2 regions of the Fulvimarina fulva genome follow, and region 2 is predicted to be linked to the other one. Evidence: predicted binding sites of a transcription regulator. Region 2 holds the regulator's gene; the other holds the start of a gene.
The links. The regulator LexA, encoded in region 2, represses DNA repair genes until DNA is damaged. The targets are predictions, from matches to a motif close to TGTTCNNNNTGTGTTCNG.
Positions count from the first base shown of each region.

Region 1: a site for LexA is predicted at 2,260-2,277, ahead of parE (DNA topoisomerase IV subunit B). Genes of this name have one in related genera too.

Region 1 is NZ_JBDJAC010000001.1:457,048-461,523, forward strand. It holds gene ABDX79_RS02070 (hypothetical protein) at 1-18, opposite strand, end outside; gene parE (DNA topoisomerase IV subunit B) at 132-2,156, opposite strand; gene ABDX79_RS02080 (DUF2735 domain-containing protein) at 2,444-2,635, opposite strand; gene ABDX79_RS02085 (glutamine synthetase beta-grasp domain-containing protein) at 3,018-4,064, shown strand; gene ABDX79_RS02090 (hypothetical protein) at 4,470-4,476, opposite strand, start outside.
Region 2 is NZ_JBDJAC010000018.1:4,240-8,715, forward strand. It holds gene ABDX79_RS18030 (hypothetical protein) at 102-362, opposite strand; gene ABDX79_RS18035 (helix-turn-helix domain-containing protein) at 398-946, shown strand; gene lexA (transcriptional repressor LexA) at 1,234-1,959, shown strand; gene ABDX79_RS18045 (ComEC/Rec2 family competence protein) at 2,000-4,258, opposite strand; gene gltX (glutamate--tRNA ligase) at 4,367-4,476, shown strand, end outside.

The sequences.
Region 1 (4,476 bases), on a different contig from region 2:
GCTCGAAACGAGCAACAATTTCGCGGATGCGTTTCGCATGTTTGTCCTTTAGGGGATGCACGTCGTTTGATGGCTCGTCCCACACTTAATGCAGCGAAACGAATCTTCGACCTGGTTTGAGCGATCTGCGCTCAGATATCGAGATCGTCCACAAAGGCGGATCGTTCCTGGATGAAACGGAAGCGCAGATCCGCCTTGTTCCCCATCAACGCGTCCACGGCGCCGGCGGTACCAGCTTCCGGAGCCTCGTCCATAACGACCTGAAGCAGTGTGCGCTTCTTCGGGTCCATGGTGGTTTCCTTGAGCTGGCCGGGAAGCATTTCGCCAAGTCCCTTGAAGCGGGAGATCTCGACTTTGCCTTTGCCCTTGAACTCCTTCTCGATCAGGCGTTCGCGGTGGCGATCGTCCCGGGCGTAGGCGGTCTTGCCGCCCTGGGTCAGCTTATAGAGCGGCGGCACGGCCAGATAGAGATGTCCGCCACGGATAAGCTCGGGCATCTCGCGATAGAAGAAGGTGATCAGCAGAGATGCGATGTGCGCGCCGTCCACATCGGCGTCGGTCATCACGATCACGCGTTCGTAGCGCAGGTCCGCGTCTCGATATTTTGAACCTGTGCCGCAACCGAGTGCCTGGATGAGATCGGCAAGCTGCTGGTTCGCACCAAGCTTTTCGCGTCCGGCGCTCGCAACGTTGAGGATCTTGCCGCGCAAGGGAAGGATCGCCTGGATTTTTCGGTCACGCGCCTGCTTGGCCGATCCGCCTGCCGAGTCGCCCTCGACGATGAAAATCTCCGCCCCCGATGCGCCGGATTGCGAGCAGTCTGCGAGCTTGCCGGGCAGGCGCAGCTTGCGGGTGGCGCTCTTCCGGCTGACTTCCTTTTCCTGCCTTCGCCGAAGCCTTTCGTCGGCTCGGTCGAGCACCCAATCGATCAGACGCGCCGCGTCCTGCGGCGAAGAGGCGAGCCAGATGTCGAAGGAGTCGCGGATCGACTGCTCGACGATCCGCTGGGCCTCGGATGTGGCGAGGCGATCCTTGGTCTGTCCGACGAATTCCGGCTCGCGAATGAAGACGGAAAGCATGCCGGAAGCGGTCGACATCACGTCGTCGCCGGTTATCACCGATGCGCGCTTATTGCCGGAAAGTTCGGCGAACGCCTTGAGACCGCGAAGCAACACCGCTCGAAGGCCGGTTTCGTGGGTGCCGCCCTCCGGCGTCGGGATCGTGTTGCAGTAGGAGCGGATCGAGCCATCGTCCGGCGTCCAGGCGACCGCCCATTCGACAGCCCCGTGCCCGGAGACCTTTTCCGTGCGTCCGGCAAAGATCTGCGAGGTGATCCGGTCCTTCCCGATCGAGGCGTCGAGATAATCCTTCAGGCCACCGGGGAAGTGGAAACTGTCCCGCGCGGGGATCGGGCTGTTGGCGTCGAGAAGCTTCGGATCGCATTGCCAGCGGATTTCGACGCCGCCGAACAGATAGGCCTTGGAGCGCGCCATGCGGAAGAGCCGGGCTGGCTCGAACCGGGCATGGTCACCGAAGATCTGCGGATCGGGCCGAAAGCGAACCCTTGTTCCCCTCCGGTTCTGCGTATCTCCGACAGGTTGAAGTTCCGTGACCGCTTTGCCACGCGCATATTCCTGCCGGTACAGCTTCCTGTTACGCGCGACCTCGACCTCGAGCTTTTCGGAAAGCGCGTTGACGACGGAAATACCAACGCCGTGGAGGCCGCCCGAGGTTTCGTATACCTTCGAGTCGAACTTGCCGCCCGCGTGGAGTGTCGTCAGGATGACTTCGAGCGCCGTCTTGTCCTGAAAGCGTGGATGCGGATCGATCGGGATGCCACGGCCGTTATCGCCCACTGTGCAGAAGCCTTCGGCATCCAGCGAGACCTCGATGACGTTTGCATGGCCAGCGGTCGCTTCGTCCATCGAGTTGTCGATGACCTCGGCAAAGAGATGATGCAGCGCTTTTGCATCCGTGCCGCCGACATACATGCCAGGACGGCGACGAACCGGTTCGAGACCCTCGAGAACCTCGATGTCGGCCGCCGTGTAGTCGCCGCCGAACGGCTGCTGATCGGCTTCGGCCTTCTGCGGTTTCGTGACACGCTGGACTGGTATCTTGCGTGCGGCGTTGCCGGAAAACAGATCGTCACTCATGAGCGCCTGCCGATGCGAGCGCGCACGACCGCTTCCCGTATCGGGAAGGGGAAGGGCATGAAAGTCCTGTAGAGGCGGGCTTGAACCATGCCCAAGAGGTACACTTTCACGTATTGTTCTTCAAGCGCAGTCGGGCAACAGCCAAGCGCGTAAGTGAAGTGAACGCAAGATTTCCACTGCTTTCGGAAATCGAAATCACTGCAAAAGGTCCGCCGGCTCAACCTGTCTGGCCGGCCGTATATTGCGCCACGGCCGACTTCAAACAGGCACGCGAATGGTGCGCGGGATCAGTTGCATCCCGTGTCTTCGGAGATTGCCGCATCGTGATAAGCCGCGCGCCAGTCGAAGTGATTTGCGCTTTCAAGCGCCCGCGCGGTGCTCTCGTCGGACCACCCATGACCGCGCTTTCTGACGCCGGCGCGTCCGCCCACCGGAAACTGATAGATGGTCGCCGACTGCAATTCGATGCCCGTGGTCATGTCTCTGTCTCCTCATCTCATGCGGATGGTTTTCGCCACCGATGGCGGCTCATTCTTAGTTCTTATCCTGCTCATATAATAATCATTTTGCACGAAAAAACTGCAAAATCGTATGCCCCTTTTTGCAAAGCCTAGCTTATCGAGCTTTTGGAGGTATTAATCACTAGAAAGTGATCGGATGTGCTTTCGACAGAGCAGCAAGCGCATTGCCGAGATTTCATCGCGTTTTAGAACCTTGCGCCTTCGATGGATCGCGACACGACTGGAACCGGCCTCGGGTTTGGCATGGATGTTGCACTTGCGAACGTGAGCCGGAAAACCATCACCTTGGCGCTCTCAGCGCGATGGCTATTCCATCCTCGGTCCCATCAGGAGGTCATCAATGACAAAGTACAAGCTCGAATATATCTGGCTCGACGGCTATGAGCCGGTCCCGAATCTTCGCGGTAAGACCCAGATCAAGAGCTTCGACGAATTCCCGACGCTCGAACAGCTTCCGCTCTGGGGCTTCGATGGGTCATCGACCAAGCAGGCTGAAGGTTCGAGCTCGGACTGCGTTCTGAAGCCGGTTTCCGTTTATCCAGACCCTGCTCGTGAGAACGGCGTTCTGGTGATGTGCGAAGTCATGATGCCGGATGGCACGACGCCGCATCCGTCGAACAAGCGCGCAACGATCCTCGATGACGACGGAGCCTGGTTCGGCTTCGAGCAGGAATACTTCTTCTATAAGGACGGTCGTCCGCTTGGCTTTCCCGAGCAGGGTTATCCCGAGCCCCAGGGCAAGTACTACACCGGCGTCGGCTATTCGGCGGTTGGCGACATCGCCCGTGAGATCGTGGAAGAGCATCTCGACCTCTGCCTCGAGGCCGGCATCAACCACGAAGGCATCAACGCGGAAGTCGCGAAAGGCCAGTGGGAATTCCAGATCTTCGGCAAAGGCTCCAAGAAGGCTGCCGACGAGATGTGGATGGCCCGCTACCTGTTGCAGCGTCTGACCGAGAAATACGCCATCGACATCGAATATCACTGCAAGCCCCTCGGCGACACCGACTGGAACGGCTCGGGCATGCATGCCAACTTCTCGACCACTTATATGCGCGAGACAGGCGGCAAGGAATATTTTGAAAGCCTCATGGCCGCATTCGAGAAGAACCTCGAAGAACACATCGCTGTTTACGGCCCGGACAATCACATGCGCCTCACCGGCAAGCATGAGACCGCGCCGTGGAACAAGTTCAGCTACGGCGTCGCCGATCGCGGCGCTTCGGTCCGCGTGCCCCATTCCTTCGTGAACAACGGCTACAAGGGCTATCTCGAGGATCGCCGCCCGAACTCCCAGGGCGACCCCTACCAGATCGCTTCGCAGATCCTGAAGACCATCGCCGAGGTTGAGGAAAGCAAGGAAGGCGGCATCTCCGTCGCCGCCTGATCGCCCCCGATCAAAACGATTTTCAAAAGCCGGGCATCGCGAGGTGCTCGGCTTTTTTGTGCCACGGCGCCGATCTGGACGGCCACGATGATCGGATAAAGGCGATGGCAGGAAGGCTGTCGCTGTCGCTTGTCCTGGGCTCACCGCCACAGCCCGTCCAGACGGCACCGGCTTGCTTGAGCAGGCCTGCTTTTCACCGAACACGCTTACGGATTCGGGGATTTCCTCTCCGCATAAGACCAAGAAAACGAACATCGATGGTCTGAGATGTCCGGTTCGATTGCCGGGCATATCTGCTCTCACGATCGGTTCAAATCAACGAAGCCCGCGCCATGCCTCCCGCCAGATTCAAATTGGCCAGGACAGCGTGATGGCTTTCGGCCCGATCAAGGTCTGCCCAACCTATCAGTTT
Region 2 (4,476 bases):
GGATGAGGGCTGCGTCGCTGCTCTCTGTAGGAGCCGAGCAGCAGTTTCACGTCGCATTTCGGCAAGGCAAGCGAGAGAAGGCGAAGGCAGCCAATTGAGCTTCATTTGACTGCCTGAAACCCAAGCGAGGCAGAGATCAGCGTTTCAATGAGTTGCTGCGCTCGCCGCGAGTGCCGTTCGCCTTTCAGCGCCTTCTCTGCCGTCTGGCGGTTCACAGCATTGTCCCGGCACCACCTATTGAGCGAAGAGCCCTGATTGACGAAGCCGGCTCTAACGGCGACATAGAGCGAGGGCGAACCCGCCACCTGTGTCGTCAGTGAGAGCTTTATGGGCCGTGATTTTACGCTGTTTTGGTGCATCATGATTTTTTTAATTACGCAGTTTAGCGTAAAGCACAATGCCTGATCTCGATAAAAATATCATCCAAGCAGTTCGCGCCGGCTTGGCGAAGATGGGCTGGTCGGTCAAAGACCTCGGCGAAGCCACCGGAATTCCTTATCGATCCCTGCAAAATTACATGATGGGTCGCACGAGAATGCCCGCGAGTACGCTGGTAGCGATCTCTCGCTTGATCGATCTGGAGATACGCGACTTCGACGATCAGAAGCGCCGAATGCACAAATGGCATTTGTACGACGCCCTATGGACGATCTTCGGCGATCAGCTCCCCAATCTTCCAGTCAACGTTACGAACACGAACCCCTTCACCGAAGATAGTGAAGAGGCTTGGAAGCTTCACAATAGGAAGCAGGAAGCAGCAAGGGCTCTCGCAGAAGCGATCGACGAACAGTGTGAGTATTATCGCGGCCTTAGCCGCCTAACGACAGTTGGACTCCATCAACTGAACGATGGTGTTTGGGAGCGGACCAGTTCCGATGAGGGTCACCAATCAGCGTCACCAAAACTCGAACACCTACGTTCTAGGTCACCAAAGAAGGACGACTAAGCGACTGAAAAGAATGGCAAGTTCAATTTAATCGGTATTGGGCCTTTTGGTGACGTGCGCGGACAGGGATTGAGGACCCAATTTGAAGGCCAAAAAGTCCTCTAAACGACCGGAAATTATGGCTTGGTGTAACATCACCAATCCCGGATAGCGCGTTCCGATTTTACCTCGTCAATCCCGAATAGCGTTTGCGCCCACAATTCCCGATTCGTTCCGATTCGCCACTTGCGGAACACAATAAGAACATATAGGCTTGTTCAGGATTTGTTTTGGAGGCCCCGAGACGCATGCTGACGCGCAAGCAGCACGAACTTCTCACATTCATCGACGCCCGGCTGAACGAGACCGGTGTGCCACCATCCTTCGACGAGATGAAGGATGCGCTGGAGCTGAAGTCGAAATCGGGCATTCATCGTCTGATTACCGCGCTGGAAGAGCGCGGCTTCATTCGCCGCCTGCCAAATCGGGCGCGAGCGCTCGAAGTTCTCAAGCTGCCGGATGCCATGCGCCGGGGGGAAGTGGCTCGACCGCCTCAGCCCGCCCAGCGCGGCTTCACGCCGAGCGTTATTGAAGGCTCCAAGGGCCAGCCGGCGAAAGCGCGCGAGACGGTGCGAGACGGCGGGGCAAACGAGAACGTCTCGATCCCGGTCATGGGGCGGATCGCGGCCGGTGTTCCGATCTCGGCGATTCAGCACAACACCCATTCCATCTCGATCCCACCCGACATGATCATGGGCGGCGAGCACTACGCCCTCGAAGTGAAGGGTGATTCGATGATCGAGGCGGGCATTCTTGATGGCGATACGGTGGTGATCCGCCGGGGCGATACGGCAACGCCCGGCGAGATCGTCGTGGCGCTCGTCGATGATGAAGAGGCGACGCTGAAGCGTTTTCGCAAGAAGGGCGACACGATCGCGTTGGAAGCGGCGAACCCGGCCTACGAGACGCGGATCTTCGGCGCCGACCGGGTGCGCGTTCAGGGCAAGCTCGTCGGGCTCATCCGGCGCTACTGATCACAATCCGGGCTCCGGCCCACGTCCCGGGCCGCACAGGTCATTCAGCCACGTCCGGTTTGCGCCAGTATTCCGGCCAGGGCGCAAGGCGGTGGCGATTCCAGTCGGCAGGGAACTCGGAGATGGCACGTTGGACTTCGATCGCGCCGGTCGCCGGATCGCGGCTGATGGCGAGCGAGCCGCTTCGGCGCAGTGTCCTGAGGGTCACGAGGCGGGCACCCGACCGGCACGTTCGGATGCGGGCTGCCCGCGCGACGAAAGCGATATCGGCATTGTCGCAGGCTGCGCCTAGAAGCCGATAGTCGGTGGTGTAGGCAATGGTGATCCCGCTGCGTGTCGTGAACTGGCAGAGCTTCGTTTCGCAGTCTTCGAGGCCGGGAATGAGGCCGCGCTGGGTTCCCTCGGTCAGGTAGGCCCGGTCCCATTGCTCGGAGACGAAGCCGTTGGGTCGTGCTTTCGAATAGGCGATCGAGCCGCCCTCCAGAAGGGCAAAGGTCTTGCCATCCTCGAAGATCAACAGTTCGGGCGGGGTGGCACGCGCTGCCGCGAGCACCAGACCGATCGCGAGAACCGGTACGGCGAGCCATCTGAGCCGTCCCACGGGAAGGCAGAAGGCAAGTAGCGCGAGGGTCAGCGCGATCAATGCGGCGGGCTGGACAAGCCCGGTGCTCTGGTCCGGCAGGCGCGCACTGAGCTCTGAGGCGACCGCGATCAGGAGATCGAGCCCGGCGCCGACGATCGCGAATGGAAGATGGTCGAGGCCGAAGGGCATGAGGATGACGCCGAGAAGCGCCATCGGCATGATCAACAGGGCGAAGAGCGGCATCACGAGAAGATTTGCGACAAGCCCGAAGGGTGCGAAGCGCTGGAAATGGAAGATTGCGTAAGGCGCGGTCGCAAGACCGGCGATCAGCGCGGTTGCCGCCGTGCCGGTGAAGAAGACGACGAGGGCGCGCGCGGGCCCGTCCGCGAACCTGTCCGATCGCCGGCCCCGGTATCGGCTGTAGGCACCATAGACACCGACAAGACCGATCGTCGCGGCAAAGCTCATCTGGAAGCTCGCAGTCATCACGGCATGGGGCGTGAACCCCAAAATGAGGATCGCCGCGATCGAGACATTGCGCATGGTGATCGCCGGTCGGTCGAAGAGGACCGCGATCAGCATGACGAGAAGCATGAGATAGGCGCGCTCGGTGGCGACGCTGGAGCCCGAGAGGACGAGATAGAAGCTCGAGACGCAGATCGCGCCGATGGCGGCTATCTTCTTGACCGGCCAGACGAGGGCGAGCGCGCCTGCGAAGACGAGGGACCGGCGAATGGACACCATGGCGAAACCGGCGACAAGGGCGACATGGAGACCCGAGATGGCGAGAATGTGCGCAAGCCCCGTCGCGCGCAGGGCCTCGGTGGTCGCCTCGTCGATGCCGCCCCGCTGACCGGTCACCAGGGCCGCTGCGACAGCGCCTGGCTGGCCGGGAATGACAGAGCGGATGCGGTCGGTCACCCGCCCGCGCAGGCCGGAGATGGCGGTCTGAAGGCGCTCTGCGAGTGTAGGTCCGGCCCCGTCCGTGCCCAGATCCGATTGCCGCTTCGGGCTGCCGAGGGAAAAGCCGTAGGCGCCGAGACCCTCGAAATAGGGCGCGAAGGCAAAGTCGTAGCTTCCCGGAAACGCCGGCCCGGAGGGTGGACGAAGGCGCACGAGCCCTTCGTAACGGGTTCCCGGCCGCATGATGTCGTGATCGCCAGAGACGACGATCCGCGCGCGTTCGGGCGGCCGGGACAGGACGGGCCGTGTCGTCGACTGGATCTCGACGAGGTAGCGGGAGCGGTTCCGGTCGTCCATTTCATGGCTGACGACCCGTCCGGTCACGAAGACGGTCGCTTCGCCGGAAAAGATAGTCGTATCGGTACGCCAGAGTTCGAACTGGGACAGAAGAAGGCCGGCAAGGAAGCTCGACAGGAGGAGGATCGGCGTCGATCCGCTCGTCGCGCCCCCGATGCGTCTGGCGGCCATCGCGAGCGCCAGAAGACCTGACGTAAGGAGGGTCAGGGCGATGCCCGCCTGAAAGCCGAACACGGCAACGGCACCCGCTGCCATGGCGACGGGGATCAGGTGGAACGTCGTCCGGTACGCCTTTTCGCGCTCCCATTGCGAGGCGATCCATGATCCGATCGCCGAAACGGCTTTAAAGTTCCTGATGATCGCAAGCCATTTGAGACGCTTCCCGACACCGGACGAACGGGTCTCGGGACCAGCAAGCCAGCCTCTTGTGACGTCCTCGTCTGCCGGTTCGCTCAACTCCTGGCGGTCCGTTCCTTGTTTCACAGGCCGGCTATGGTACACACCCGCCGAAAAGACGCGACCGCAATATCGGGCGTTTTGTTATCTGACATGAATGGAGACAACATGACGGACGGCGTCGTCACTCGTTTCGCGCCCTCGCCCACCGGATTTCTTCACATCGGTGGTGCCCGGACAGCGCTGTTCAACTGGCTCTACGCCCGCGCCAAGGGCGG